Regions from separate parts of the Streptomyces sp. C36 genome, predicted to be linked through region 3. Evidence: riboswitches for the same ligand, from Rfam matches in the RefSeq annotation. Region 3 holds a riboswitch; each other region holds the start of a gene.

Region 1 (9,536 bases), on a different contig from region 3:
CCGTGAGCGGGGGGCCGCCCACATCGGCGGCCCTCTCTTCCGCGATGAACAGGAGCCCGACATCCGGCCGCAGGAGCCTTCCAGCCCCCAGGGGCCCAAGGCGAAGAAGAGCGCGGGCCGGGATCTGCGTGCCGCGATAGGGGTCGGTGTCGGCCTCGGCGCGGTGATCCTCGCCTCCCTGTTCATCTACAAGCCCGTCTTCCTCGGCGTGATCGTCGTCGCCGTGGTGGTCGGGCTGTGGGAGCTGACCTCCCGGCTGGCCGAGCGCAAGGCCATCAGGGCCCCGCTGGTGCCGCTGGCGATCGGCGGCGCCGCGATGATCGTCGCGGGCTATGTGGGCGGCGCCGAGGGCGCGTGGGTGGCCATGGCCTTCACCGCGCTCGCCGTGCTCGTATGGCGCATGACGGAGCCGCCGGACGACTACCTCAAGGACGTCACGGCGGGCATCTTCGCGGCGTTCTACGTGCCGTTCCTGGCCACGTTCGTGGCCCTGATGCTGGCGGCGGGCGACGGCGCCTGGCGGGTGCTGACGTTCCTGATCCTGACGGTCGTCAGCGACACGGGCGCGTACGCGGTGGGCTGGCGCTTCGGCAGGCACAAGCTCGCCCCGCGCATCAGCCCCGGCAAGACCCGCGAGGGCCTCATCGGCGCGGTGGCGTTCGCGATGGTGGCGGGCGCGCTGTGCATGCAGTTCCTGATCGACGACGGAGTGTGGTGGCAGGGCCTGCTGCTGGGCTTCGCGGTCGCGATCAGCGCCACGCTGGGCGACCTCGGCGAGTCGATGATCAAGCGGGACCTGGGCATCAAGGACATGGGCGCCCTGCTGCCCGGCCATGGCGGGATCATGGACCGGCTGGACTCGCTGCTGCCGACCGCTCCGGTGGTCTGGCTGCTGATGGTGGCGTTCGTCGGCTCCGCCTAGATCGCTCCGCCTGGATCGCTCCGCCTGGATCGGTCCGGATTCGATCTTGATCGAATCGGCCTGGATTCGTGCCAGGTACCCTGGAAGGGCTCGTCGTGCGCGGCGGGCCCTTTTCCGGCCCCGCGCCCGCGGGGGTGCCCCTGTGAGATCTCCGGGTTCCGGCATGTCATGCCGCTGGCTCCGCGACAGCGGAGATCATCCGCCATCGTCGCAATGAGGAGTTCCTGCTCATGGCCCCCGCGCCTGGAGAACTGACGTTCGTCGCCCCCCGCGGGGCCAAGCTGCCCCCGCGCCACCTCGCCGACCTCAGCCCGGCCGAGCGCCGCGAGGCCGTCGCCGCGATCGGCGAGAAGCCGTTCCGCGCCAAGCAGCTGTCCCAGCACTACTTCGCCCGCTACGCCCATGACCCGGCCCAGTGGACGGACATCCCGGCCGCCGCCCGCGAGAAGCTCGCGGGCGAGCTGCTGCCGGACCTGATGAGTGTGGTGCGGCACATCTCGTGCGACGACGACACCACCCGCAAGACCCTGTGGCGCCTGCACGACGGCAAGCTCGTCGAGTCCGTGCTCATGCGCTACCCCGACCGGGTCACCATGTGCATCAGCTCCCAGGCCGGCTGCGGCATGAACTGCCCGTTCTGCGCCACCGGCCAGGCGGGCCTGGACCGCAACCTGTCCACCGCCGAGATCGTGCACCAGATCGTGGACGGCATGCGCGCCCTGCGCGACGGCGAGGTGCCGGGCGGCCCCGCCCGCCTGTCCAACATCGTCTTCATGGGCATGGGCGAGCCGCTGGCGAACTACAAGCGTGTCGTCGGCGCCATCCGCCGGCTCACCGACCCCGAGCCGGACGGCCTGGGGCTCTCCCAGCGCGGCATCACCGTCTCCACCGTCGGCCTGGTCCCGGCGATGCACCGCTTCGCCGACGAGGGCTTCAAGTGCCGCCTGGCGGTCTCGCTGCACGCCCCCGACGACGAGCTGCGCGACACCCTCGTGCCCGTCAACACCCGCTGGAAGGTCCGCGAGGTCCTCGACGCCGCGTGGGAGTACGCGGAGAAGTCCGGGCGCCGGATCTCCATCGAGTACGCCCTGATCCGGGACATCAACGACCAGGCGTGGCGCGGTGACCTGCTCGGCCGGCTCCTCAAGGGCAAGCGGGTGCACGTCAACCTCATCCCGCTCAACCCCACCCCGGGCTCCAAGTGGACGGCCTCCCGCCCGGAGGACGAGCGCGCCTTCGTCGAGGCGATCGCCGCGCACGGCGTGCCCGTGACCGTGCGGGACACCCGTGGGCAGGAGATCGACGGGGCGTGCGGACAGCTGGCCGCGACCGAGCGCTGATACTGTCCCCCTGCACCACTCGCACAAGCGACCATTCGCACAAATGAACATCCGACAGGGGAGCGCAGCGAGCGCTGAGAGTGCGGCACGGCCCGCAGACCCTCGGACCTGATCCGGTTAGTACCGGCGTAGGGAGTCAGCACCACCATGAACACCCATCTCCGGCGTGCCGTCGGCGCGGCCGCCGCGGCCGCGCTCGGCCTGCCCGTCCTCGCGGCCTGCGGGGGCTCCGACGAGGGCTCGGGGGAGTCGAAGGGCAAGACCGTCACCCTGGTCTCGCACGACTCCTTCGCGGCCTCCGACGCCGTGCTCGAGGAGTTCACCCGGCAGACCGGCTACAAGGTCAAGGTCCTCAAGAGCGGGGACGCCGGCCGGGCCGTCAACCAGGCGATCCTCTCCAAGAGCCACCCCCAGGGCGACGTCTTCTTCGGCGTCGACAACACCCTGCTCTCGCGCGCCCTCGACAAGGGAATCTTCGCCCCGTACGAGGCCAAGGGCCTGGACCGCGTCCCCAAGAGCCTGCAGGCCGACGCGGCCGAGCACCGCGTCACGCCCGTCGACACCGGCGACATCTGCGTCAACTACGACCGGGCCTACTTCGCGGACCACAAGCTGGACCCGCCGCAGTCCTTCGACGACCTGGTCAAGCCGGAGTACAAGAACCTCCTGGTCACCGAGAACTCCGCGACCTCCTCTCCCGGCCTCGCCTTCCAGCTCGCCACCGTCGCCAAGTACGGGGACGACGGCTGGAAGGACTACTGGAAGAAGCTCAAGGACAACGGCGTCGAGGTCGTCGACGGCTGGGAGCAGGCCTACAACGACCGCTTCTCCGGCTCCGCCGCCGGAAAGAAGGCCAAGGGCGACAAGCCCCTCGTGGTCTCCTACGCCTCCAGCCCGCCCGCCGAGGTGCTCGGCGTGAAGCCGGCGCCCAAGGAGGGCCCGACCGGCGTGTCCACCGGCACCTGCTTCCGGCAGATCGAGTTCGCCGGTCTGCTCAAGGGCGCGAAGAACACCGAGGGCGGCAAGGCCCTCCTGGACTTCCTGCTGAGCAAGAGGTTCCAGGAGGACATGCCGCTGCAGATGTTCGTCAAGCCCGCCACCGACGACGCCAAGCTGCCCGAGGTCTTCACCACGTACGGCGCGCGGATCGACAAGCCCGAGACGCTCGCCCCGGAGAAGATCGCCCAGAACCGCGACCAGTGGGTCAAGGAATGGTCCTCGCTCGTCCTGAGGTAGCCCCCCGCGACGCCGCCGCCCCCCAGGGCGGCGGCCCCCGGCGCACGGCGACGCGGCTCGGCCTGATGGCCCTGCCGCTCGCCTTCTTCGGCGTCTTCTTCGCCTACCCCGTCGCCTCGATCGTCGGCCGCGGCCTCAAGGACGGGGGGCAGTGGCAGTTCGCCCGCGTCGGCGAGGTGATCACCGACCCGCGCATCGGCCACGTCCTGTGGTTCACCACCTGGCAGGCCGCCGCCTCCACCGCGCTGACGCTTCTCCTCGCGCTGCCCGGCGCGTACGTCCTCGCGCGCTTCGACTTCCCCGGCAAGCGTCTGCTGCGGGCCGTGGTCACCGTGCCCTTCGTCCTGCCCACCGTGGTGGTGGGCTCGGCCTTCCTGGCCCTGCTGGGCCACGGCGGGCTGCTGGACGAGCTGTGGGGCGTACGCCTGGACACCACGGTCTGGGCGATCCTCCTCGCGCACGTCTTCTTCAACTACGCGGTGGTCGTCCGCACCGTCGGCGGCCTGTGGGCGCAGCTCGACCCGCGCCAGGAGGAGGCGGCACGCGTCCTGGGCGCCGGGCGGTTCGCGGCCTGGCGGCGGGTGACCCTGCCCGCGCTGGTTCCGGCGGTCGCGGCCGCCGCCCTGATGGTCTTCCTCTTCACCTTCACCTCCTTCGGCGTCATCCAGATCCTCGGCGGCCCCCGCTACGCCACCCTCGAGGTGGAGATCTACCAGCAGACCGCGCAGCTGCTCGACCTGCCCACGGCCGCCGTCCTGACCCTGGTGCAGTTCGCGGCGGTGGCCGCGCTGCTGGGCGTGCACGCCCGGACCGTGCGCCGGCGCGAGGCGACGCTGCACCTGGTCGACGCCGCCGGCACCGCCCACCGGCCGCGCGGCGCCGCCGAGTGGACGCTGCTGGGCTCGGTCCTGGCCGTCGTCGCGCTGCTCGTGGTCGTCCCCCTGCTGGTGCTGGTCCTGCGCTCCTTCGACGGACCCGACGGCTACGGCCTGACCTACTACCGCGCCCTGGCCTCGGCTGGCGAGAACGGCGGGACGTTCGTCGTCGCCCCGCTCGAGGCGATCGGCAACTCCCTGGCCTACGGGCTGGCCGCCACCGCCATCGCCGTCGTCGTGGGTGGCCTCGCCGCGGCGGCCCTCACCCGGCGCGAGGGACGGCTCGTACGCGGCTTCGACGCGCTGCTGATGCTGCCGCTGGGCACCTCGGCGGTGACCGTCGGCTTCGGCTTCCTGATCAGCCTGGACGAGCCCCCGCTGGACCTGCGCACCTCCTGGATCCTGGTGCCGCTGGCGCAGGCGCTGGTCGGCGTGCCCTTCGTCGTCCGCACCATGCTGCCGGTGCTGCGCGCCGTGGACGCCCGGCTGCGCGAGGCGGCGGCGGTGCTCGGCGCCTCCCCGCTGCGGGCCTGGCGCGAGGTGGACCTGCCCCTGGTGGGGCGGGCGCTGGCGGTGGCCGCGGGCTTCGCCTTCGCGGTCTCGCTGGGCGAGTTCGGGGCGACCGTCTTCATCGCCCGCCCCGACAGCCCCACCCTCCCGGTGGCCGTGGCCCGGCTGCTGGGCCGCCCCGGCGAAATGAACTACGGGCAGGCGATGGCCCTCAGCACCATCCTGATGCTGGTGTGCGCCGTGGCGCTGCTGGTGCTGGAGCGGGTGCGCACCGACCGCACGGGAGAGTTCTAGATGCTTCGGCTCGAAGAGGTGACCGTCCGCTTCGGCGAGCGCGCGGCGCTGGACGCGGTGGACCTCGAGGTCGCCCAACACGAGATCGTGTGCGTGCTCGGGCCCAGCGGCAGCGGCAAGTCCACCCTGCTGCGGGTGGTCGCCGGGCTGCTGCGGGCCGACGCCGGCCGCGTGCTCCTCGCCGGCCGGGACCAGGCCCAGGTGCCCACGCACCGGCGCGGAGTCGGCCTGATGTTCCAGGACCACCAGCTCTTCCCGCAGCGGGACGTCGGCGGCAACGTCGCCTTCGGCCTGCGCATGCGCGGCACCGCGCGCGCCGAGACCGAGCGCCGGGTCGGCGAGCTGCTGGACCTGGTGGGCCTGCCGGGGGCGGAGAAGAGGCCCGTGGGCGCGCTGTCGGGCGGCGAGCAGCAGCGCGTGGCCCTGGCCCGGGCCCTGGCGCCCGAGCCGCGACTGCTCATGCTCGACGAGCCGCTGGGGCAGCTCGACCGGAGCCTGCGCGAGCGCCTGGTCGTCGAGCTGCGCGCGCTGTTCGGCCGGCTGGGGACGACGGTGCTGGCGGTCACCCACGACCAGGGCGAGGCCTTCGCGCTCGCCGACCGGGTGGTCGTGATGCGCGACGGGCGCGTCGCCCAGGCGGGCACCCCGCTGGAGGTGTGGCAGCGGCCGGCGTCGGAGTTCGTGGCGCGCTTCCTGGGGTTCGAGAACGTGGTTCCCGCGACGGTGCGGGGCGCGTCCGCGGAGACGGCGTGGGGGCGGCTGCCGGTGCCGGCGGGGGCGCGGCAGGGAGAGGGCTGCCTGCTCGTCCGGCCCGCCGGGGTGCGGTTGGTGCCGGCGGGGGAGGGGCTGGCCTGTACGGTCGCGGGCCGGACGTTCCGGGGGGATCACGTCGTGGTGCGGTTGCGGCCCGCCGATGGGCCGGAGATCGAGGCGGCGTGCGCGCTCGTGGAGGCTCCTGAGGTGGGTGACCGGGTGGGTGCCGGGTTCTCGGTGGACGAGGTCGTGGTTCTTCCCCCACCCCGCCCCTTCCCGTAACCGGGGCTCCGCCCCGGGCCCCGTGTCCCCAAACGCCGGACGGGCTGACCATGTCAGCCCGTCCGGCGTTTGAAGTGGAAGCGTCAGCTGACGGCTGTGGGTTCCGGTTCCGGCGTCTGGGCCGGGGTGGCCGCGTGGGCGTCCGGTTCGCCGAACCACGCCACCGCCACCGCGCCCGCCACGGCCAGCAGGAAGCCGAGGACGGCCATCCACGCGAAGCCCTCGCGGGAGGTGTCGCCGAGCCAGAGGACGCCGATGATGCCGGGCAGGACGGTCTCGCCGACGACCAGGGCGGCCGTGGCGCCGTTGACCGAGCCGATCTGCAGCGCGACGGTGTGGAGGTACATGCCGACGCCGCCGGCTATCAGGATGGCGTAGAGGGCGGGGTCCGCGATCAGGGCGCCCAGGTCGAACGGGTCGATGCCGTCGAGGATGCGCACGCCCACGCCGATGGCACCGAAGCCGAGGCCGGAGAGCAGGCCGGCGAGGATCGCGGCGCGCGAGCCGAGGAAGTGGACGGCGATCCAGCCGCCGCCCATCAGCACCACGGAGATGATCAGCAGCCACCAGTGGGTGGACCGGGCGGCGTCGCCGTTGCCCTCGTGGCCGGCGGCGGTCGCCAGCAGCACCAGGGCCGAGCAGACCACGCCGATCGACAGCCACTCCTTACGGTTCAGCCGTATGCCCAGCAGCTTGATGCTCAGCAGGGCGGTGACGATGAGGTTGGCGCTGATGACGGTCTGGGAGAGGAAGAGCGGCAGCATCCGGGCGGCGAGGGCACCGAGCGCGAAGCCCACGAAGTCCAGGACCGTGCCGACCATGAACTCCCAGGTCACCGCCGCCTTCGCGGTGGACGACAGGCTCGGGCCGCCGTGCTGGGTGGTGCCCGTGCCGGGGGCCGCCGCGGCCTCCCTGCGGGCCGATTTGCGCGACCCGACGGCTTGCAGGACCGAACCTGTGCCGTAACACGCCGAGGCCGCGACAGCCGTGACAAGGCCGATGATCACCGATAGCTCCGTTCGCCTGAATGCCCGTCGTGCTTTTGAAGCAGACGTATGAAGCAGACGTACTTTTCGGCGTCGAAGTTGCCTTGAGTCAAGAATTGGTCAAGAGCCGCTGCTCCCGCTCGTTACGTCAGCGCATCAAAGGTAGCGCGGTCAGCTCGGCGATCATCCAGGTCAGCGGAGCGAGCACGGCCAGCAGCACCAGGCCGCGCACGGCCGCGGCGCCGCGCAGCAGCGAGGCGGGAACGCCCAGGCGGTGCAGGGCCGAGGTGGTGTCGGAGCGCAGCTGCCGGGCGTCCAGGGCGGCCGTGATCGCCGTCGCCGTCACACAGGCCATCACCACCGCCGCGCCCAGTCCGGTCAGCGGCCCGAACGGCCGGGGCCCCGAGCGCTCCCAGGCCGCGCCGTACAGCTCGACGGCGGCCAGCGCTCCCGAGGCGACCGCGCACAGCACCCCGAGCGGGCGGCCGATCCGCGTCGCCGCGTCCTGCAGCATCCGCCCGGCCAGCAGGCGCGTCGCCCCGGGCCGCCCGGACGACAGCAGCACCCCGGACCAGTGGGTGAGGCCGGGGCCGGCCAGGACGAGGCCCAGGGAGGCGAGGAGCCAGCCGCCGAGGAGGCCGGGGGAGGCGCCGCCCTCCTGGCCGGGCAGGGCCAGCAGCGAGTTCGGGGCGGGGGCCGGGCCGTGCCCGACGTAGGCCTCGAGCGCGAGGCCGCAGGCGATGATCGCCACACCCCAGGGCAGCCCCGCGTAGGAGGGCCGGGGCGCCCGCGCCGTAGTGGGCGCCGCCTCGCCGTCGGCGGTGGTGTCGGGCGCCTGCGCGCCTCCGGCGCGCTCCTTGCGCGGGCGCAGTGCGATGGCGCACGCGCCCGCCGACAGCGCCGGGAGCAGCCCCAGCAGCGTCAGGGCGGCTCCCCAGGGCAGGGCCGCCCGCCCGTCCAGGAGCCCGGACGCGGCGCCGCTCAGCGGGGTGACGCCGAGGTCTCCGCGCAGCTCGAGGTAGACCAGCAGGGCGGCGGCGCTGCCCAGCGAGCAGGCGATGGCCGTGGACGCGGCGGCGAGGACCGACAGGCGCACCGGGCCGAGGCCGATGGCGTCGAGGCCGTCGCGGGGCCGGGTGGCGGGGTCGTTGCGGGCGACGGCGAGCGCGAACTGCACGACGGCGGCGAGCGGCGCGGCGCACCACAGCAGGCGGACGAGCGACTCCTGCGTGGCCTTCGGGTGCGCGACCGCGTATCCGAGGCTGCACAGCAGCAGGAAGCCGACCCCGGCCGCGGCGAGGGCCACCAGCAGCCGCCGCAGCAGGACGAGCGGGTGCGCGCCGCGCGCTAGGCGGAGACTGAGCACGCGGCCCTGCCCTCCCCCTCGGACGCGTCGGGAGCCGGGATGGCGCCGCCCCGGCGGCCGTCGACGAGCGTGACCGTACGGTCGGCGAGGGCGGTGCTCTCCTCGTCGAGGGTGGCCAGGACGACGGTGATCTGGTGCGAGCGGGCGGCCGTGGTGAGGGTGCGCAGCACCTGGGCGCGGTCGACCTGGTGCAGCGGCGCGGTCGGCTCGTCGGCGAAGACGACCGTGGGGTCGGCGGCCAGGGCACGGGCGATGGCGACGCGCTGGCGCTGGGCCTGGGTCAGCGCGCCGGGCCGTTTGCGGGCGCAGTCGCCGACGTCCAGGCGTTCGAGCCATTCGGTGGCGGTCCGCTTGGCCTCGCGGTGGGTGGTGCCGCGGACCAGCAGCGGCAGAGCGGCGTTCTCCCAGCCCGTCAGCTCCGGGACCAGGTGGGGCCGGGAGTCGATCCAGCCGAACCGCTCCCGCCGAAGCCGTTCGCGCGCGCCGCGGGAGAGGGTGTGCACGGGGGCGCTGTTGAACCACACCTCGCCGGGGTCCGCCAGGAGCTGGCCCGAGAGGCATTTGAGGAGCGTGGTCTTCCCGGACCCACGGGGCCCGGTCACGGCGAGGATCTCGCCCTCGCGGACACCGATGGACACACCGGTCAGGGCCGGTGAACCGCTGTAGGAGTAGTGCAGGCCACGTGCCCAGAGCACGTCGTTGTCCGGCGGGGCCACCATATCGAGCACCTCGGGTCGCTGAGAGGGTTCGTTCCCCTGTCCGGGTGAACGAACCGGAGGCCATTGGGTCACTGGCACCGTACGGAACCGGGATCCTAGCCCCCGTCCAGGCTCGGCGCTGGAGCGCCCCACTTTCCTCCCATCGGGCTCATATTCCGAGGTTTCGGGCCCGCATTTCCGGGATTCGGGGAACGTGCCGTGGCCCACGGCGCGCGGGGGAGCGGTGCGCGCACGTGGGCCACGGCGTGGGGAC
Region 2 (9,536 bases), on a different contig from region 3:
GCTGGAAGTTGTGCGGATTGCGGATGCCCAGGCCCGAGCCGATGGGCGCGCCCAGCGGCATGATCGCCGCGCAGCCCACGTCCTCGAGCTTGCGGGCCAGCACCGGGTCGTCATTGGTGTACGGCAGCACGGTGAAGCCGTCGTCGACGAGGATCTCGGCGGCGTCCAGCAGCTCGATCGGGTCGGGCAGCAGGGTGCGCTCGTCGGCGATCACCTCGAGCTTGACCCAGTCCGTGCCGAGCGCCTCACGGGCCAGCCGGGCGGTGAGGACCGCCTCGCCGGCGGTGAAGCAGCCCGCGGTGTTCGGCAGCACCCGGATGCCGTGCTTCTCCAGGACCGACAGCACGGAGCCGCGCACGGTCGCGTCGAGGCGGCGCATGGCGACCGTGGTCAGCTCGGTGCCGGAGGCGATCAGGGCGCGCTCGAGCACGTCGAGGCTGGGGGCGCCGCCCGTGCCCATGATCAGCCGGGAGGTGAAGGGGGTGTCCGCGATGGTGAGCAGGTCGTCGGCCATCTGTGCTGATCAGCCTCCCTGGACGGCGGTGAGGACCTCGACCCGGTCGCCGGCGGCGAGCGGGGTGAGCGGCCACTGGCCGCGGGGGACGACGGCCTCGTTGACCGCCGCGGCGACTCCGCCGTGCGCGGTGGTGAGACTCGCCACGAGCCCGTCGAGGGTCGTCCCGGCGGGGACGTCGCGGTGCTCGCCGTTGACGCTGATGCTGTGGGTGATGACGTCGCTGCCGGTCATGCGGGCTGCTCCTGGAATGCGTGGGTGAAGCGTCGGGGGGAGAAGGGGCGGGCCTCCTCGGGCAGCCGCCCGGTGGTCAGCACCTCGGCCATCACGTCGCCGGTGACCGGGGTGAGCAGCACGCCGTTGCGGTAGTGGCCGGTGGCCGCGAGCAGCCCGGGCAGGGCGGTGGGGCCGAGCAGCGGGGCGTTGTCGGGGGAGCCGGGTCGCAGCCCCGCGCGGGTCTCCACCAGCGGCAGCTCGGTGATGCCGGGCATGAGCTCGTGGGCGTCGCGCAGCAGCTCGTAGACGCCGCCGGCGGTGACGGTGGTGTCCCAGCCGAGCTCCTCGCTGGTGGCGCCGACGACCAGCTCGCCGTTCTCGCGCGGCACCAGGTACACCGGACAGCCGCGCACCACCGCCCGTACGGTGCGGGAGAGGAAGGGCCGGTAGGCGTCCGGCACGCGCAGCCGCAGGACCTGGCCCTTGACCGGGCGGACCGGGGGCAGCACGTCCTCGGGCAGCCCCGCCAGGCGGCCGCTGAGGCTGCCCGCCGCCAGCACGGTCTGGCCGGCGGCCAGCAGGGTGCCGTCGGCGAGCTCGGCGCCCACCGCGCGGCCGCCGGCCAGCAGCGCCCGTACGGCCTCGTGGCGGTGGAAGACCACCCCGGCCCGCTCACAGGCAGTCAGCAGCGCCCGGGACAGGCGCCGGGGGTCGGTCTGGTGGTCGCCGTCCACCCGCAGCCCGCCGCGCACGCCGGGCGCCAGCATCGGCTCCAGACGGCGGCATTCGCGCCCCGACAGCCACTGCGCGTCCAGCCCGGAGCGCAGCTGCAGCTCGTGCAGCTCGCGCAGATGGGCCCGGTCGTCGGCGTCGAGGGCGACGGCGAGGGTGCCGCAGGCGCGGTAGCCGGTCTCCACGCCGCTGGCCTCCTCCAGCTCGGCCGTGAACGCCGGATAGCGCCGCGCGGAGGCGAGGTTGAGGGCGAGCAGCGTCTGCTCGCCGTAGTGCAGTTCGGTGACGGCGGCCAGCATTCCGGCCGCCACCTGGGCCGCGCCCTGGCCGGGCGCCGGGTCGGCGACCGCCACGCGCAGACCGCGCTGGGCGGCGCGCCAGGCCGTGACCAGGCCGATGACGCCGCCGCCGATGACCAGAACGTCACGGGTGTGCCGCGCGTGCATGGGCTTCCAGCCCCTCCCTTCGCCGGCATGACCCGGATCAGGTTCGTACGGTCGGAGGCCGTCCAGCCTCCCTCTCAGCCCGGTGCGTCCGGGCTCCCGCGAGTGCTTGCAGCGGCCACAGTAGTACGCGCCGAGGAGGGGCCGGAAGGGCGGCCCACGCGTAGTTCGTGGTGATCGGACCCCCAAACATCGTGACGCTGTGTCAGAGGTCTCGTCACCGGTTGCTCCGACGGACGCAGGTCGCCGTCCTACAGTTGATCGCGTGAGCGAGCAGACGAACACCTCCAGTGACCGGCGCGTCGTCATCGTCGGCGCGGGCATGGCCGGGGTGCAGACCGCCGTCGCCCTGCGCGAGCAGGGCTGGAAGGGCGCGATCTCCCTGCTGGGCGCCGAGCCCCACCCGCCCTACGACCGTCCCCCGCTGTCCAAGGCCGTGCTCCTGGGCAAGGCCGAGGGATCCGCCTTCGAGGTCGATTTCGCCTCGCTCGGCATCGACCTCGAGCTGGGCCGGGAGGCCACCGGCCTGCGGGCGGACGACCACGTGCTGGAGACCGCGCGGGGGCCGGTGCCTTACGACGTGCTGGTCGTCGCCACCGGCGCCGAGCCCATCACCCTGCCCGGCAGCGAGGGCGTGCCCGGCGTCCACGTGCTGCGAACCCTCGACGACGTCGAGGGACTGCGCCCGGTGCTCGCCGGGCAGCGCGACGTCGTCGCGGTCGGGGCCGGCTGGATCGGCGCCGAGTTCGCGACGGCCGCGCTCGAGGCGGGCTGCCGGGTGACCGTGGTCGAGGCCGCGGACCGGCCGCTGGCGGACGCCATGCCGCCCGAGGTCGCCGGCCACATGGCCGAGTGGTACGCCCACAGCGGAGCCCGCCTCCTGACCGGCGCGCGGGTGACGGCGGTGGAGGAGGGCGCGGTCGTCCTCGACGACGGCACCCGCCTGCCGGCCGGCGCGGTGGTCGTGGGCATCGGCGCGCGGCCCGCGACGGCCTGGCTGGCCGGTTCCGGCATCGAGCTCGCGGAGGACCGCTCCATCGCCGCCGACGACCGGCTGCACACCTCGCTGCCGGACGTCTACGCGGTCGGCGACTGCGCCTCCTTCCCCTCCGCCCGCTACGGCGAGCGGCTGCTGGTCCACCACTGGGACAACGCCCTGCAGGGCCCCCGGACCGTCGCCGGGAACATCGTCCACGGCCCGGCCGAGGGGCCGGTGTACGACCCGGTGCCGTACTTCTGGTCCGAGCAGTTCGGGCGGTTCGTGCAGTACGCCGGGCACCACGCGCGCGCCGACGAGCTCGTCCGGCGCGGCGACCCGGCCGGCGCGGCCTGGACGGTGTGCTGGCTGCGGGCGGGCGTCCTGGTGGCGCTGCTGGCCGTGGGGCGCCCGCGCGACCTGGCGCAGGGCCGCAAGCTCATCGAGCAGGGGGCGGTGCTGGACCGGTCGAAGGCCGCCGACGCGTCCGTGCCGCTGAAGTCCGCAGTGCTCTGAGGGGCCGGTGGGGTGACCTCGGGGCCGGTTCGGGGACCGGCTCGGGTCAACCCGGCTACCGACTGTCAGTCGCGGATGGCAGGCTTGTCCCTGTGACCGAGATTGACGCAAAGATCGATGCTCTCGTCCCCGCCTGGCTCAACCTCCCCGACATCGCCGAAATGCTCGATGTCGAGGTGACGCGCGTCCGGCAGCTGGTCAAGGAAGGCCAGCTGATCGCCGTGCGCCGTGGCGAGAACCGAGTGCTCATGGTGCCCGCCGAGTTCATCGGCGAGGGCAAGGTGGTCAAGGGCCTGGCCGGGACCTTGACGCTGCTGCGGGACGACGGCTTCAGCGACCAGGAGATGCTGGAGTGGCTCTTCACCCCCGACCCGACCCTGCCCGGCACCCCCGCGCAGGCGCTGCGCGAGAATCGCGGCACGGAGGTGAAGCGCCGCGCCCAGGCGCTCGCCGTCTGAGCCTTCCGACCGCGGAGGGGTAGAGAGAAAGACCGTCCGGTGTACGGGTCCGGCAGCCCCGGCCCGTACACCGCCGACCCGGGGGGAGACACCCGAATGTCCGTCACCGCGCGCGAGCGGCTCGCCGACGCCCGGCTGTACCTGTGCACCGACGCGCGCAGGCGCCAGGGCGACCTGCCGCAGTTCCTCGACGCGGTGCTCTCCTCCGGAGTGGACATCGTCCAGCTGCGCGACAAGGGCATGGAGGCGGGCGAGGAGCTGGAGCACCTCGCCGTGTTCGCCGAGGCCGCCCGCCGTCACGGCCGGCTCCTGGCGGTCAACGACCGCGCCGACGTCGCGCACGCCATCGGCTCCGACGTGCTCCACCTGGGCCAGGGCGACCTTCCGGTGCCCGCCGCCCGCGCGATCCTCGGCGAGGACGTGCTGATCGGCCGCTCCACGCACGCCGAGGCCGAGGTCGACGCCGCCGTCGCCGAGCCCGGCGTGGACTATTTCTGCACCGGCCCCTGCTGGCCGACCCCCACCAAGCCCGGCCGCCACGCCCCGGGCCTGGACCTGGTGCGCTACGCCGCCGCGCTCGAGCCCGTACGGCCCTGGTTCGCCATCGGCGGGATCGACGAGGGCAACGTCGACGAGGTGCTCGCCGCCGGTGCCCGGCGGATCGTGGTGGTGCGCGCCATCACCGAGGCCGACGACCCGGCGGCCGCCACCGCACGGCTGGCGAAGCGGATACGCGCGCACGAGGGGTAAGGGCTGGCCGTCCGGCTCCTCGTGAGACGCCCGGCGTCCAAGGAGTGGGACGGTCGGTGGACAGTCGCCCGGCGAACAGGACATTTCGCCTATTCGGTTGGGGGGTCCACGGACCCGCTGGTTAACTTGCCGGTATGGCCCTTGGCACTGCCTCCACCAGGACAGACCACGCGCGCACCGTGCGGGAGCTGCTCGCCTCAGGCGAGCGGTCGTACTCCTTCGAGTTCGCCGCCCCGAGGACGGCGAAGGGCGAGCGGACGCTGTGGAACGCCATCCGCCGGATCGAGGCCGTCGGACCGACCTTCGTCTCGGTCACCTACGGCGCCGGCGGCTCCTCCCGTGAGGGCACCGTCCGGGCGACGGAGCGCATCGCGACCGACACCACGCTGACCCCGGTGGCCCACCTCACGGCGGTCGACCACTCCGTGGCCGAGCTGCGCAACATCATCGGCCAGTACGCCGACGTGGGCATCCGTAACATGCTCGCCCTGCGCGGCGACCCGCCCGGCGACCCCATGGGGGAGTGGGTGCGTCACCCGGACGGCGTGCGCTACGCGGCGGACCTGGTGCGGCTCATCAAGGAGTCGGGCGACTTCTGCGTGGGCGTCGCGGCCTTCCCCGAGATGCACCCGCGCTCCACCGACTGGGAGACCGACATCGGTCACTTCGTCGACAAATGCCGGGCGGGCGCCGATTTCGCCATCACCCAGATGTTCTTCTATCCCGAGGACTATCTCCGGCTCCGCGATCGGGTAGCGGCAGCGGGTTGCCAAACTCCGATCATTCCGGAAATCATGCCGGTCACCAACGTGCGCCAGATCGAACGATTCGCGCAGCTCAGCAACGCGGCCTTCCCGCCGGACCTCGCGGAGCGGATCCTCGCGGTGAAGGACGACGCGGCCGCTGTACGCTCGATCGGAATCGAGTACGCGACGGACCTGTGTGCCCGATTGATGGCCGAGGAGATCCCCGGGTTGCACTTCATTACCCTGAACCACTCAACGGCCACGTTGGAAATCTACGAGAACCTGGGGCTGCACCAGCGGTCCTGACACGGTCGGCCGGCGGACGGGCGGCCGCACGAGAGGGGCGTTAATGGGCTGGACGGTCCTCTACATCGCGTTCGGCATCGTCGCGCTCTGGCTGCTCGGCGAGGTGCTGCTGCAGTACAAGGCGCGGTTGCGCTGGCGGCTCCTCGCCTTCGTCGGCTTTCTCGGGGTCGTCGCCGGAGTCGCCGTACCGTCCGTGGCGGTCATCGTCGTGGGCGCCCTCGCCTTCGGCGTCGGCCAGACCTTCGTGACCCTCTCGTTCCGTCGTGGCTTCTCGATGGGCTGGGCCCTGCGCCGCAAGGAGGAGGACGGCGGCCCCGAGAGCGCGCCGAAGGGCAAGAGCGCGCCGAGGGGCAGGGGCAAGGGCAAGGGCAGAGCCGCGACCGAGAGCCGGGCCGGGTCCGGGCGCCGCCGCAAGGGCGAGCGTCCCGCGCCCGCCGCACCGTCCGCCGCTCCCGAGGCCACCGGCCCGTCCTCCGGCCCCGACGCGCCCCCGCCCGCCCCCGGCCTGGACGCCGCCGCCACCGAGCTCATGCCCGCCGTGCCCCAGCAGCCCACGGCCGAGCAGCCGCACCCCGGCTACGACCCCGCCGGCGCCGACGACAACGTCTTCGGGCACACGGACGGCTACGGCGACCAGGCCTCCTCCGGCGCCCCGGCCCAGGGCGGCTACGCCGGCCAGTACGACTACGGCCAGGGGCAGTACGCCTCGTACTCCGACCCGTACATCGGCAACCGCCCGCAGTCCTACGAGCAGTACGACGTGTACGGGCAGCAGCAGCCGTACCCGCAGCAGCAGCAACAGCAGCAACAGCAGCAGCAGTACGGCGGCGGAACCCCCGCCGCCGGGGTGTACACGCCGCAGTACGACTTCGACACCCCGCCCGGCGGCGTCTGGGTGCCGCAGCAGCGCGACAACGACACCCCGCCCTCCGGCCAGGGCGGGCAGCAGCAGTACCCGCCGCAGCAGGCGCCCGGCCACGGCTACGACGAGCAGCAGCACTACCGCTACTGACGCCCGGCGCGGCCGCCTACTGCGAGCCGCGCCAGTCGGCGCCGTCCACGATCAGCCCGGCGACCAGCGCACCGGACATGCCCGCGTGCGCCAGACCGCCGCCGGGGTGGGCGAAGCCGCCCGCCAGATACAGGCCGGGCAGGCCGGTGACGTTGCCCGGATGCAGGAACGCCCCCTCCGCGCCGGCCAGGGCCGGCGCGGGCACGCCCCCGCCCTCGGCCCCGGTCGCCGCCCGGGTGTCGGCCGGCGTGCGCACCTCGTGCCACATCAGCCGCTTCCGCAGGTCCGGCACGGCGGCCTCGGCCGCCCGGATCACCCGCTCGGCGAAGTCGGCGGACACCCCGGGCGCCGACCAGTCCACCCGGCCGTGCGGGGCGACCGTCGCGGTGAGCGTCACCGCCTCGTGGTCGTCGCCCGGGCGCGTGGTGGGGTCGTCCGGCCGCAGCACCGTCACCGTCGGCCCGTGACCGGACCCGCCGCGCTCGCCGAAGACGGCGTCCAGCTCGGCGCCGCGGCCGGCCGCGTGGACCACCGTGCGGTGCGCGGTGCCCTCCGGCCGGGCGCCGGAGAGCGCCAGGAACACACCGAACCTGCCGGCCGGCGCGACGGGGGCCGCGGACGGCCGCCCCTCCACGCCCGGCGCGATGGCCGCCAGCCGGCCGGGCGCGACCGCGGCCACCACCATGTCGGCCTCGGCGACGCCGCCGTCGGCCAGCCGCACCCCGGCCGCCCGGCCGTCCTTCTCCACCAGGCCCACGACCTCGGCGCCGAAGAAGAACTCCACGCGTCGCGCCAGGCACCGCTCGTACAGGGCGTCCGCCAGCCCGCGCAGGCCGCCGCGCACGTACCAGCTGCCGAAGGTCTGCTCCATGTACGGCAGCACGGTCGCGCTCGCGGGGGCGCGGCGCGGGTCGAGGCCGTACGCCAGGGCGTGGCTCTCGAGCAGGGCGACGAGGCGGGGGTCCTTCAACTCCCGCTCGGCCACGGCCGCCAGGGTGGCGGGCGCCGCCCGCCGGAAGAGTCCGCGCCGGCGCACCGCCGGGTACGGGTCGCCGCCCAGGGCCCCGGCGGTCTCCGCGCGCAGCGGCTCCTCCAGCAGCGGACGCCGCGTGGCGTCCCAGACCTCGCGCGCCCGGTTGACCAGATCGCTCCAGCGCTCGCCCGCGCCCGGGCCCACCGCCGCGTCCAGGGCGGCGACGACGCCGGCCCGCGAGGCGTTGGGCAGCGAGACGTCGGTGCCGTCGGGGAAGACGTGCCGGCTCGCCGGATCCACCTGGACCAGCTCCAGGCACTGCTCCAGCGACTCCTTGCCGGTCTTGACGAACAGGTCGCGGTAGACGGCGGGAAGGTGCAGCAGCCCGGGGCCGGTGTCGAAGACGAACCCGTCCCGTGCCAGCCGCCCGACGCCGCCTCCGTGCGTTCGTCCCTGTTCGTACACCGCCACCCGGTGGCCCGCGACGGCCAGCCGGGCGGCGGCCGCCATCGCGCCCATCCCGGCGCCGATCACCGCAATCCGTGCCATGCGCCGACTGTATCGGCACCCGGCGGCCCGGCCCGCAACACGGCCCCGCACCCGTCCGCCCCGGTGCCGGGGGCTCAGGGGATGAGTACGCGTACCTAGGCGCACGGATGAGTACGCGCGCGGATGGGCCGGACCCCTCCCACCGGGGAGAGTAGGGGGCACGGAAGGGACGCCCGGGCCGGCACCGCCGACACGGGGCGGCGGAACGGCGCGGCGGCCCTGCCGTACGGGGGGAACGGGAGCCCCACGGGGGCTCTGGGGGAGTTACGGGGGAACGCTGCCCCGGTGCGGATCGAGGGGGATCGGTCCGCACCGGGACGGCGGACGCCCACCGTCCGCGCGCCGGTCAGCGGCCGCCGCCCACCCGCCCCTGCAGCAGCCGCGACAGCGCCGAGTGCACCTCGTCGATCGACCGCTCCGGCTGGAACGACTGCCAGTCCAGCGCCGCCACCAGCACCATCCCGAACAGCGCGGACGCCGTCAGCGGCACGTCGATCTCATCGCTCAGCTCGCCCTCGGCGACCGCCTCGCGCAGCACCGACTCGATCACCGCTATCGCTCGGGAGCGGACCTGCATCAGCGTCGACTGCCAGGCCCGGTTGGTGCGCCACAGCTCGGCGACGTAGAGCTGCATGAGCGCCGGGTAGCGCGTGATGAAGTCGAGTCCGGCCCGGATCATCGCGTCGAGCGCGTCGACCCGGCTGCCCCCGCGCTCGGCGCTCTCGTCGGCGGCCGCCTGCAGGGAGTCCGTCAGCAGCTCGATGCCGTGCCGCAGCAGCTCCTCGAAGAGCACGGTCTTGCTGGCGAAGTTGTAGTAGACCGTGCCCTTCGCCACTCCGGCGCGCTCGGCGATCTCGTCCACCGTCGTGGAGGAGAAGCCCTGCTCGGCGATGAGGGTGACCGCCGCCTCGAAGAGTCTGCGCCGGGTGTTCCGGCGGCGTGTACTGCTGCTGTCCATGAGAGTGATTCTCCCTGTACGCGCGGTGTCCGCGCTCACAGACTCAGCTCCGGGTGCAGCCGGCTCACGGACCACACCTGCTTGCCGCGAGCGGACCAGGCGGTCAGCGCGAGGGCGCAGGCGGTGAACGCCGCCAGGACCGCGCACGCCCGCCACACCGGCGCGAGCCCGCCACCGGTGATCAGGTGGCGCAGCCCCTCGACTACGTAACTCATCGGCAGGAAGGGGTGGACGGCGTTGAAGAAGCCGGGGCTGGTCTGAACGGGATAGGTGCCGCCGGCCGAGGTCAGCTGGAGCATCAGCAGGGCGAGGACGAGGATGCGGCCGGCCGGGCCGAAGCGGGCGCCCAGCCACTGCACGATGGCGGCGAAGCACGCCGTGACCAGG
Region 3 (9,536 bases):
CGTCTCCGAGGAGCTGTCCTTCCGGATCCCGGTGGAGCTGGGCTACGACAGCAGTGATCCGTACGCGGTGAAGTTCACCTTCCACCTCCCCGGCGACGCCCCGGTGACCTGGGCCTTCGCCCGCGAGTTGCTGCTCGACGGGCTGAGCCAGCCGTCCGGCGAGGGCGATGTGCACATCGCCCCCGCCTCCTCCCAGCACCTGTCGGACGTCTTCATCCGGCTGCAAGTGGGTGGGGAGGGCGCGCTGTTCCGGGCGGGCGCGGCGCCGCTGGTGGCCTTCCTCGACCGCACCGACCGCGTGGCCCCGCTGGGCGAGGAGCGCACGGTCGCCGACTTCGACTACGAGCTCGCCGCGGCGCTGGACAGCATCCTCGCCGGCAATCCCGAGGGTCAGAACGCCGGTTAGCGGGCCGACCGGCCCGGTCGGCTGGCGCCCTCCCCGATCGGCACCCGCTCGGCGCGCGGTGCCACCCCCCGCGGCGCGGTCGCCGCAGTCCGGACCGCCGGACCGCCGCCGCTTCCCCCGCCGCTGCTCCCTTCACAGTGGTTTTGTCGACACTGTCACCTTTCGCACCGATGTCCGGCCCGCAGGCCGTGCCCATGGTCGCGAACAACTGCCACCCCCCGCCGGGGCCGTTGACGACGCCCGGGCCGATCGTCCCCGTGACCCTCCCCAGTTCACCGAACCCCGGCGGACCACCCGTCGACCACCGTCGATCACCCGTCGATCACTTCGCGCGGCGCCGCCTGCCTCCGCGCGCCCTTCCCCTCCCCGTGGTCGCCGTCTGCCGGTCGGCGCTGACAACGAGCGCCGCCAGCACGGTCGTCACCGGGACCGAGGCCACCAGCCCGATGCTGCCGACCAGCGTGCGGACGATCTCCGCCGCGACGATCTCGCTGGTCGCCACCGTGCTCACCCCGCTGTCCGCGATCGAGAACAGCAGCAACAGCGGCAGCGAGGCGCCCGCGTACGCCAGTACCAGCGTGTTCACCACGGAGGCGATGTGGTCCCGGCCGATGCGCATCGCCGAGCCGTACAGTTTCCGCCAATTGGCCGTGGGGTCGGCCTCCTTCAGCTCCCACACCGCCGACGTCTGGGTCACCGTGACGTCGTCCAGCACGCCCAGCGAGCCGATGATGATCCCGGCCAGCAGCAGGCCGCGGATCTCGATCTGCGGATAGAGCCCGTGCACCAGGCCCGTCTGGTCGTCGGTGTTGCCCGTCAGGTGCGCCCAGTCGATGAAGAACGACCCGAGCAGGCCGATGACCAGCAGGGACGTCAGCGTTCCGAGGACGGCGACGGAGGTGCGGGCGTTGAGCCCATGACACATGTAGAGCGCGATCAGCATGATCGCGCTGCCGCCCACCACCGCGACGAGCAGGGGATCGGAGCCCTGCAGGATGGCCGGGAGGATGAACATCGTCAGCACGCCGAAGCTGATGACCAGCGCCACCAGCGCGAAGATGCCGCGCAGCCGGCCCACCACCACGACCGACAGGGCGAAGATGCCCGCGAGTATGGCCATCGGCAGTGTCCGGTTCACGTCGGTGACCGAATAGCGAAGGGCCTCCGGCGCCTTCGGGGCGTAGGCCAGGACGACCTCCTGGCCCACGTCGTAGCGGCGCGAGGCGTCCGGCTGCACCATCTCCGTGAAGGTGTGGCCCTTGTCCTTGCCCGAGGTCACCTCGATCTCGGCCTTCTCGCACTTGCCCTTGGTGGGCTGAGGCGCTCCCTGTTGCTGCTGTGACGGGGGCGGTTGAGCACCGGACTTGGGGCAGTCGAGCTCCTCGATCTTCACGACCCGGCCCGATTCGGTCTGCTGGTCGAGGCCCAGTCCCGTGTGCGGATGCGGTGGGACGCCACCGGGCCACAGGATGATCAGGCCGGCCACGACCGCGGCCGCGAACGGGACGAGAACGGCGGCGATCACCTTGCGCAGATGTGCCGAGACGGGGGTCGCGGGGCCATGGCTGTGCGAGTGGCTGTGCGCATGGCCGTGCGAGTGACGTTGGGGGGGATGGCTGGTGCTGGTCACCGGGGCATCATCGCAAGCCCCACTGGTCCTCCCCGCCGGAGAGGCGCTAGCGTGGTGGCACCTTTGCAATCGCGGGAGCTCGGAGCACCGGGCTGAGAGGGCGCTGACGTCCGTACGAAGAAATGTACGGAAGCCGCTGCGCCGACCGCCGAACCTGTTACCGGGTAATGCCGGCGTAGGGAGTTACTGGTCTCATGACCTCGCAGGATGCACGCATGTCTGCCGCCGAGTCCGACGCGAAGATCGGCTGGCACAAGGACTATGTGACGGGTTCGCGGCCGGACCTGCGGGTTCCGGTGCGACGGGTGCACCTCACCAACGGGCAGGACGTACAGCTGTACGACACCTCCGGCCCGTACACCGACCCGGCGATCGAGACGGACGTCCGCCGCGGCCTGACGCCGCTGCGGGAGAACTGGATCATCGGCCGTGGCGACACGGAGGAGTACGCCGGGCGCCCCATGCGCCCGGAGGACGACGGCATCAAGCACACCTCACCGCGCGGGGGCCTGAAGAACCTCGACGCGGTCTTCCCCGGCCGCCCGCGCCTGCCCCGCCGGGGCCGGGACGGCGCCGCGGTGACCCAGCTGGCGTACGCCCGGCGCGGTGAGATCACCGCGGAGATGGAGTACGTCGCCCTGCGCGAGAACGTCTCCGCCGAGATCGTCCGGGAGGAGATCGCGGCCGGTCGTGCCGTGCTCCCGGCGAACGTGAACCACCCGGAGATCGAGCCGATGATCATCGGCAAGCGGTTCCTGGTGAAGGTGAACGCCAACATCGGCAACTCCGCCGTCACCTCCTCCATCGAGGAGGAGGTGGAGAAGATGACCTGGGCCACCCGCTGGGGAGCCGACACGGTCATGGACCTCTCCACCGGCCGCAACATCCACACCACCCGCGAGTGGGTGCTGCGCAACTCACCCGTCCCCATCGGCACCGTGCCCCTCTACCAGGCCCTGGAGAAGGTCGACGGCAAGGCCGAGGACCTGACCTGGGAGATCTACAAGGACACGGTCATCGAGCAGGCCGAGCAGGGCGTGGACTACATGACCGTGCACGCGGGCGTGCTGCTGCCCTACGTGCCGCTGACCGCGCGCCGCAAGACCGGCATCGTCTCGCGCGGCGGCTCGATCATGGCCGCCTGGTGCCTGGCGCACCACAAGGAGAACTTCCTCTACACCCACTTCGAGGAGCTCTGCGAGATCCTCGCCGCCTACGACGTGACGTACTCGCTCGGCGACGGGCTGCGCCCCGGCTCGATCGCGGACGCCAACGACGCGGCGCAGTTCGCCGAGCTCAAGACGCTCGGCGAGCTCAACACCATCGCCAAGCGGCACAACGTGCAGACGATGATCGAGGGCCCGGGCCATGTCCCGATGCACAAGATCAAGGAGAACATCGACCTCCAGCAGGAGATCTGCGAGGAGGCGCCGTTCTACACGCTCGGCCCGCTCACCACGGACGTCGCGCCCGCCTACGACCACATCACGTCCGGCATCGGCGCCGCGATGATCGCCTGGTGGGGCACGGCGATGCTCTGCTACGTCACGCCCAAGGAGCACCTCGGCCTGCCGGACCGCGACGACGTGAAGACCGGCGTCATCACGTACAAGATCGCGGCCCATGCGGCGGACCTGGCCAAGGGTCACCCGGGCGCCCAGGAGTGGGACGACGCGCTGTCCGACGCGCGCTTCGAGTTCCGCTGGGAGGACCAGTTCAACCTGGCCCTCGACCCGGACACCGCCCGCGCCTTCCACGACGAGACGCTGCCGGCGGAGCCCGCGAAGACGGCGCACTTCTGCTCGATGTGCGGGCCCAAGTTCTGCTCGATGAAGATCTCGCAGGACATCCGCCGCGAGCACGGCGGCGACCTCGCGGTCGACGCCGAGGCCGCGGCCGGGATGGAGCAGAAGTCCAAGGAGTTCGCGGCCTCGGGCAACCGCGTCTACCTGCCGATCGCGGAGTAGGCCGGGCGACCGGCCGCCGAGCGGCCGGTCGCGCGGTCACCGGCCGGACCGCCGGGCCTAGTCGGCCCGGTGGTCCGGCCCTCCCGCGTCCGGACCGGGGCGGTCCGGGCCGGGGCGGCCGGTGCGGGTGGGGGTGGAGGGACCGCTGTCGGGGCTGGAGAAGCCGGGGCGGGAGTAGCCGAGGTGGGACGTCCGGCTGGGGCCGGTGGGTTTCCTGGGGTTACGGGGACGACGCGGTGCCGGAGGGGCCTTGGCCAACGCCTCCCGGAGGAAGGGCCGTACGCCCCGCTCGAGCAGCGCCTGCCGCCAGGCCTCATGGGCCCGCGTGACCTCCTCGGCGAGGTGGTCGCGCGGTGGGGCCTCGTCCTCACGCCGGCCGTTGCGCAGGGCGGTGCGCAGCATCCCGGACATCGCGACGAGCACTCCGGCGACCGTGAAGGCGCCGAACCACCAGCCGATCGAGATCATGGGGCGGGCGACGGACTCGCCCTCCCCGACCGTTCGCATGACATAACCGATGAGAAGAAAAAGGAACGCGGCGATCCCGGCGAGGACCGGGGCCAGCACGGCGAGGACGGCGCCGGCGCCCGCGCCCTGGCCCTCGGGGACGTCGGACGCGGCGGCGGGGGCGAGCGGAGCGCCGTGACCGCTCTCGCCGGGGTGGCCTATTCCGGCACCGGCCGGCTGCGGCTGGGCGGCCGACGAACGGGTGCGCACGTCCTCGCGGGCGGCGAGGAGGCTTTCGTATTCCGCCATCGCACAGGCGGAGATGGCGGTCATGGCGCTCATCGCCATGGCGCGCAGCTGTTCGGTATTGAGCCGCTGTCCTATCGCGGCGGCGAGTTCCGGGTCATGGTTCGCGGTACGCAGCGCCTGGTCGAGAACCCGCTCGAATTCCGGGCGGTCCTCGGCCAGCAGGTGCGGAACGCTGTTCATGTGCATCCCCCGATGCTCCGTAGGGCCTGGTGCCGGCTTGTACCGGGCAGTGGGCGGAAACGGAGGAGAGCCTGCTACGGATAAGCCGATGGTAGAGCCGCACCGGCGCGGGGTGACAGCGGGTTTCCCGAATTACCCCGAGGCGGTGGAACTCCACACTTGCCCGTGCACCGGCCCGCTGAACCCTCAGCCCGCCAGCGGAAGTTGCACTACCAGCAGTTTTCCGGCCATCGTGACCCCGCCGTCCATGGCGAGGGCGAGCCCGTCGGCGTACAGATGGGGTCCCTCGACCAGCGGAGTGCCGTCCTCGCCGTCGGCGTCCTCGGTGCCGACCTCGCCCAGCAGATAGGGGATGGGGCTGTGGCCGTGGACGATGCGGCTGCCGCCGTAGGTCTGCAGCAGCTCCCGCACGGCCACGGGGCCCGCGTCCTCGTCGCGGAAGGCGAACCGCTTGGTGAACTTGCGGAACAGGTCCCAGCACTCGTCGGGGTCGTTGCGCTGCAGCGCCTCGGTGACGGCGTCGTTGACGGCCTCGATGGAGTCGCCGTAGTCGAGGTAGGCGGTGGTGTCGGAGTGCACCAGCAGGTGCCCGTCCTCCTCGGCGATCGCGTCGAGGCGGGACATCCACTGCAGGTGGTGGTCCTCCAGGCGCTCCATGTCGGTGCGCTGGCCGCCGTTGAGCAGCCAGGCGGCCTGGAAGGAGGCGGTGCCGGCGCCGGAGTTCACGGGGGTGTCGGAGAACCGCTTGGCGCCGATGAGCAGCAGCTCGTGGTTGCCCATGAGGGCCTTGCAGTAGCCGCCGGCGGCGGCTGCCTCGGCGGACAGCCGCATGACCAGGTCGATCACGCCGACGCCGTCCGGGCCCCGGTCGGTGAAGTCACCGAGGAACCACAGCCGGGCGTTGCCCGCGGCCCAGTGGCCGTGGGCGTCGATGAGCCCCTGGGCGGCGAGCGCCTCGTAGAGCTCGTCCAGGTAGCCGTGCACATCGCCGACCACGTACAGCGGGCCGCGGCCGACGGGCGCGCCCTGGTGCTGCTGGGGCTGCTGCTGCGGCTGGGGCGGGGCGATGGGGGTCAGTTCCACGGTGGGCACGTCCCGCGGCACGCCCGGGCCGATCACCGGCAGGTCGCGGGCGGTCGGGGTGTAGCCCGGGGGGTACTCCGGATACTCCGGCGCGGGCGGGGCGGTGTGCGCGTAGCCCGGAACAGGACCGGGCGCGGCGTACCCGGGGAAGGGCGCCATCGCCGCCGTGGTCCGTGCCGCCTGCCCGGCCCCCTGAGTCATCGACCCCTCCACCATCGCGCCGCCGTGCACCTTGTGGACCTTGCCTGGTCGATGGCGGTCCGTGGTGTCGTGCGCCCATCATAGGAATGACCGTCGCGGCTTGTGACGCACCAGGGGCCGTGAATCGGGGCAGGAGACCGGGATCGCCGGTCATTTCTCCCCAAATGAGCCGTTAAATGAGCCGTTCGCGCCGGTCAGCAGCGTGCCGGGGCGGCTCCCCCGGGTCTCGGCCGGCTTGCCCGTGCGCCGGATGCGGGTTCACTTCCGGTTGACGCGGGTCGGGCCGTGGGACGTTCGCCGGGCCCCGCGGCGGGTCGCCGGGAGGTTTCCGGGGGACGTGCGTCAGGTCGCGGCGGGTCCGCGCGGCGCGCTGACGGTGGTGCGCGGCGGGCGTCGCTGGGACGAGGTCCGCACGATCAGTTCGGTGGGTATGACCTGTTCCACCGGCCGGCCGGTGTCCAGGCCCTCGATGGCGTCGATCAGGAGCTGGACGACCGCGGTGCCGATGCGCCGGGGCTTGAGCGAGAGCGTGGTGATGGGCGGCTCGGTCGTGGCGTAGACGGTGGACTCGCTGCAGCAGACGAGCAGCAGGTCGTCGGGCACGCGCAGCCCGTAGCGGCGGGCGGCGGCGAGCAGATCGGTGCCGTTGGGGTCGAACAGCCCGTACACCGCGTCGGGACGGTCGGGGCGGGCCAGCAGGCGGTCGGCGGCCACGGCGCCGGCGCAGGGGTCGTGGGCGGGGTACTCCTCGTAGACCGGGTCCTGGCCGACGCGCTCGCACCATCGCAGGTAGGCGGTGGTGGACAGGCGCGTGTAGGTGTCCGTGGTGGTGCCGGTGAGCAGGCCGATCCGGCGGGCCCCGGCGTCCGCGAGGTGGTCGAGGATGCCCAGCACGGCGGCCTCGTGGTCGTTGTCGACCCAGGCCGTCACGGGCAGGGTGCCCGCGGGGCGGCCGTCGGAGACCACGGGGATGCCCTGGCGGACCAGGTCGGAGACGACGGGGTCGTGGTCGGAGGGGTCGATGACCACGGTGCCGTCGAGAGCGACGTTCGACCACACGTCGTGCCGGGAGGTGGCGGGGAGGATGACCAGGGCGTAGCCGCGCGCCAGCGCGGCGGACGTGGCCGCTCTCGCCATCTCCGCGAAATAGGCGAACTCGGTGAAGGTGAAAGGTTCATCCCCGTATGTGGTGACGGTGAGGCCGATGAGGCCCGACTTTCCCGTACGGAGGGTGCGGGCCGCGGCGGACGGGCGATAGCCCAGCCGGTCGGCGACCTCGCGGACATGGCGGCGGGTCGCGTCCGGTAGCCGGCCCTTGCCGTTGAGCGCGTCGGAGACGGTCGTGATCGAAACCCCGGCGGCGGCGGCCACATCACGGATGCCCGCCCGCCCCTGCCGGCTGCCCCTGCGGGACGGATCCGCCCGGCTCACCTGATGCTTCCCTGCTGCTGTCATGGCGAGCCGATAGTAGGGCTCGGGTGGTCCTTTGGCAGGGCACCGAGTTTGACTGTTGACAGGCACGTTTCTGCTCTACCGATTTCCTTCAATGATCATGGAAATGCAGGTGGTTGAGCCCGTCCACGGTGGGCTGTCGCCCTCTGGTGGATCCGCGTCTCGGCACCGGTCCAGGTCTCGAAGAGGTCTCAACTCACCTTCACGGGGGATGCGCGCCACGGCGTCCGCCACGGCGCGCGCCGAAAAGAGGAGCGCTCCCTCAGCTCTGGACGCCGCCCGGGTCAATCCTCATAAGGTGTGCAGTATTGGCTTCAGTGGAGGAGGACCAGCGGTGACCGAGAAGACCCCGAAGCTGCGCGCGGCCCTGGACAGCGTGCCGACCTACAAGCCGGGCCGGCCTGCGGCGCCCGGCGGACCGGTCGCGTACAAGCTGTCCTCCAACGAGAACCCCTATCCGCCGCTGCCCGGCGTGCTCGAGAGCGCTCTCACCGCGGCCGCTTCCTTCAACCGCTACCCCGACATGGCGTGCGCGGGCCTGATGGCCGAGCTGGCGGAGCGCTTCGACGTCCCGCTGTCGCACCTGGCCACGGGCACCGGTTCGGTCGGCGTGGCGCAGCAGCTGGTGCAGGCGACGGCGGGGCCGGGCGACGAGGTGATCTACGCCTGGCGGTCGTTCGAGGCGTACCCGATCATCACCCAGGTCTCGGGGGCCACTCCGGTCCCGGTCCCGCTGACCGAGGGGGACGTCCACGACCTGGAGGCGATGCTCGCCGCGATCACCGAGCGGACCCGGCTGATCTTCGTCTGCAACCCCAACAACCCCACCGGTACGGTCGTGCGCCGGGCCGAGCTGGAGTCCTTCCTGGACCGGGTGCCCGCCGACATCCTGGTGGTCCTCGACGAGGCGTACCTGGAGTTCATCCGCGACGAGAACGTCCCGGACGGCATCGACCTCTACCGCACCCGCCCGAACGTCTGCGTCCTGCGGACCTTCTCCAAGGCGTACGGCCTGGCCGGGCTGCGGATCGGCTTCGCCGTCGCGCACGAGCCGGTCGCGGCGGCGCTGCGCAAGACGGCGGTGCCGTTCGGCGTGAGCCAGGTGGCCCAGGACGCGGCGGTCGCCTCGCTGCGCAGCGAGGACGCGCTGCGCGAGCGGGTGGACGCGCTGGTGGCGGAGCGGACGCGGGTGGTCGCGGCGCTGGCCGGGCAGGGCTGGACGCTGCCGGAGTCGCAGGCCAACTTCGTGTGGCTGCCGCTGGGGGAGCGGTCGCAGGACTTCGCGGCCGCGTGCGAGCGCGCGGGCGTGGTCGTCCGGCCGTTCCCGGAGGGCGTGCGCGTGACCATCGGCGAGGTGGAGGGGAACGACCTGTTCCTGCGCGCGGCGGAGGAGTTCCGCAAGGAGCTGTAGCCGCGGCGTCCGTACGCCCCCGGGGCCGTACGGACCATCAGCAGACGGGGTACCCCTTCGCGCCAGGGCCGAAGGGGGTACCCCGCTTTCTTGGCCGAAAAGCCGGTGCGCAATAATGCTTGTGAATGTGAACGCGTTCACAAGCGCGCCTTTATGTCCTTCTTTATCTGTGTCATACGGGGGCAAAGCGTCGGCGGCACGCGTCGGCGGGGGCGCCAGAGGCAAGGAGAGACCGAGTGAATCTGGCTTTGGCTCCGGAAACGCTGGCCCGCTGGCAGTTCGGCATCACGACCGTCTACCACTTCCTCTTCGTCCCGCTCACGATCAGCCTCGCCGCGATCACGGCCGGCCTGGAGACGGCCTGGGTCCGCACCGGCAAGGAGAAGTACTTCCACGCCACGAAGTTCTGGGGGAAGCTCTTCCTGATCAACATCGCGATGGGCGTGGTCA

What was found. Region 3 has a riboswitch for thiamine pyrophosphate ahead of thiC (phosphomethylpyrimidine synthase ThiC). Riboswitches for the same ligand answer to the same signal wherever they lie in the genome.
Region 1: linked by a shared signal. The riboswitch ahead of AB4K12_RS18755 (thiamine ABC transporter substrate binding subunit) and the one ahead of thiC (phosphomethylpyrimidine synthase ThiC) in region 3 are both predicted to bind thiamine pyrophosphate.
Region 2: linked by a shared signal. The riboswitch ahead of thiO (glycine oxidase ThiO) and the one ahead of thiC (phosphomethylpyrimidine synthase ThiC) in region 3 are both predicted to bind thiamine pyrophosphate.

The regions. Positions count from the first base shown of each region.
Region 1 is NZ_JBFQGI010000005.1:521,467-531,002, forward strand. Features, by position in the region: gene AB4K12_RS18745 (phosphatidate cytidylyltransferase) at 1-922, shown strand, start outside; gene rlmN (23S rRNA (adenine(2503)-C(2))-methyltransferase RlmN) at 1,153-2,262, shown strand; TPP riboswitch at 2,309-2,414, shown strand; gene AB4K12_RS18755 (thiamine ABC transporter substrate binding subunit) at 2,410-3,498, shown strand; gene AB4K12_RS18760 (ABC transporter permease) at 3,564-5,177, shown strand; gene AB4K12_RS18765 (ABC transporter ATP-binding protein) at 5,178-6,212, shown strand; gene AB4K12_RS18770 (hypothetical protein) at 6,296-7,219, opposite strand; gene AB4K12_RS18775 (hypothetical protein) at 7,347-8,564, opposite strand; gene AB4K12_RS18780 (ABC transporter ATP-binding protein) at 8,546-9,283, opposite strand.
Region 2 is NZ_JBFQGI010000002.1:697,000-706,535, forward strand. Features, by position in the region: gene AB4K12_RS08780 (thiazole synthase) at 1-514, opposite strand, end outside; gene thiS (sulfur carrier protein ThiS) at 524-748, opposite strand; gene thiO (glycine oxidase ThiO) at 745-1,908, opposite strand; TPP riboswitch at 1,906-2,018, opposite strand; gene AB4K12_RS08795 (NAD(P)/FAD-dependent oxidoreductase) at 2,171-3,397, shown strand; gene AB4K12_RS08800 (Rv2175c family DNA-binding protein) at 3,490-3,855, shown strand; gene thiE (thiamine phosphate synthase) at 3,952-4,605, shown strand; gene metF (methylenetetrahydrofolate reductase [NAD(P)H]) at 4,740-5,657, shown strand; gene AB4K12_RS08815 (hypothetical protein) at 5,701-6,669, shown strand; gene AB4K12_RS08820 (phytoene desaturase family protein) at 6,686-8,191, opposite strand; gene AB4K12_RS08825 (TetR/AcrR family transcriptional regulator) at 8,538-9,149, opposite strand; gene AB4K12_RS08830 (YhgE/Pip family protein) at 9,185-9,536, opposite strand, start outside.
Region 3 is NZ_JBFQGI010000004.1:331,970-341,505, reverse strand. Features, by position in the region: gene AB4K12_RS15060 (SsgA family sporulation/cell division regulator) at 1-406, shown strand, start outside; gene AB4K12_RS15055 (YibE/F family protein) at 729-2,036, opposite strand; TPP riboswitch at 2,098-2,235, shown strand; gene thiC (phosphomethylpyrimidine synthase ThiC) at 2,231-4,003, shown strand; gene AB4K12_RS15045 (hypothetical protein) at 4,061-4,945, opposite strand; gene AB4K12_RS15040 (metallophosphoesterase family protein) at 5,126-6,238, opposite strand; gene AB4K12_RS15035 (LacI family DNA-binding transcriptional regulator) at 6,566-7,678, opposite strand; gene hisC (histidinol-phosphate transaminase) at 8,010-9,086, shown strand; gene AB4K12_RS15025 (cytochrome ubiquinol oxidase subunit I) at 9,323-9,536, shown strand, end outside.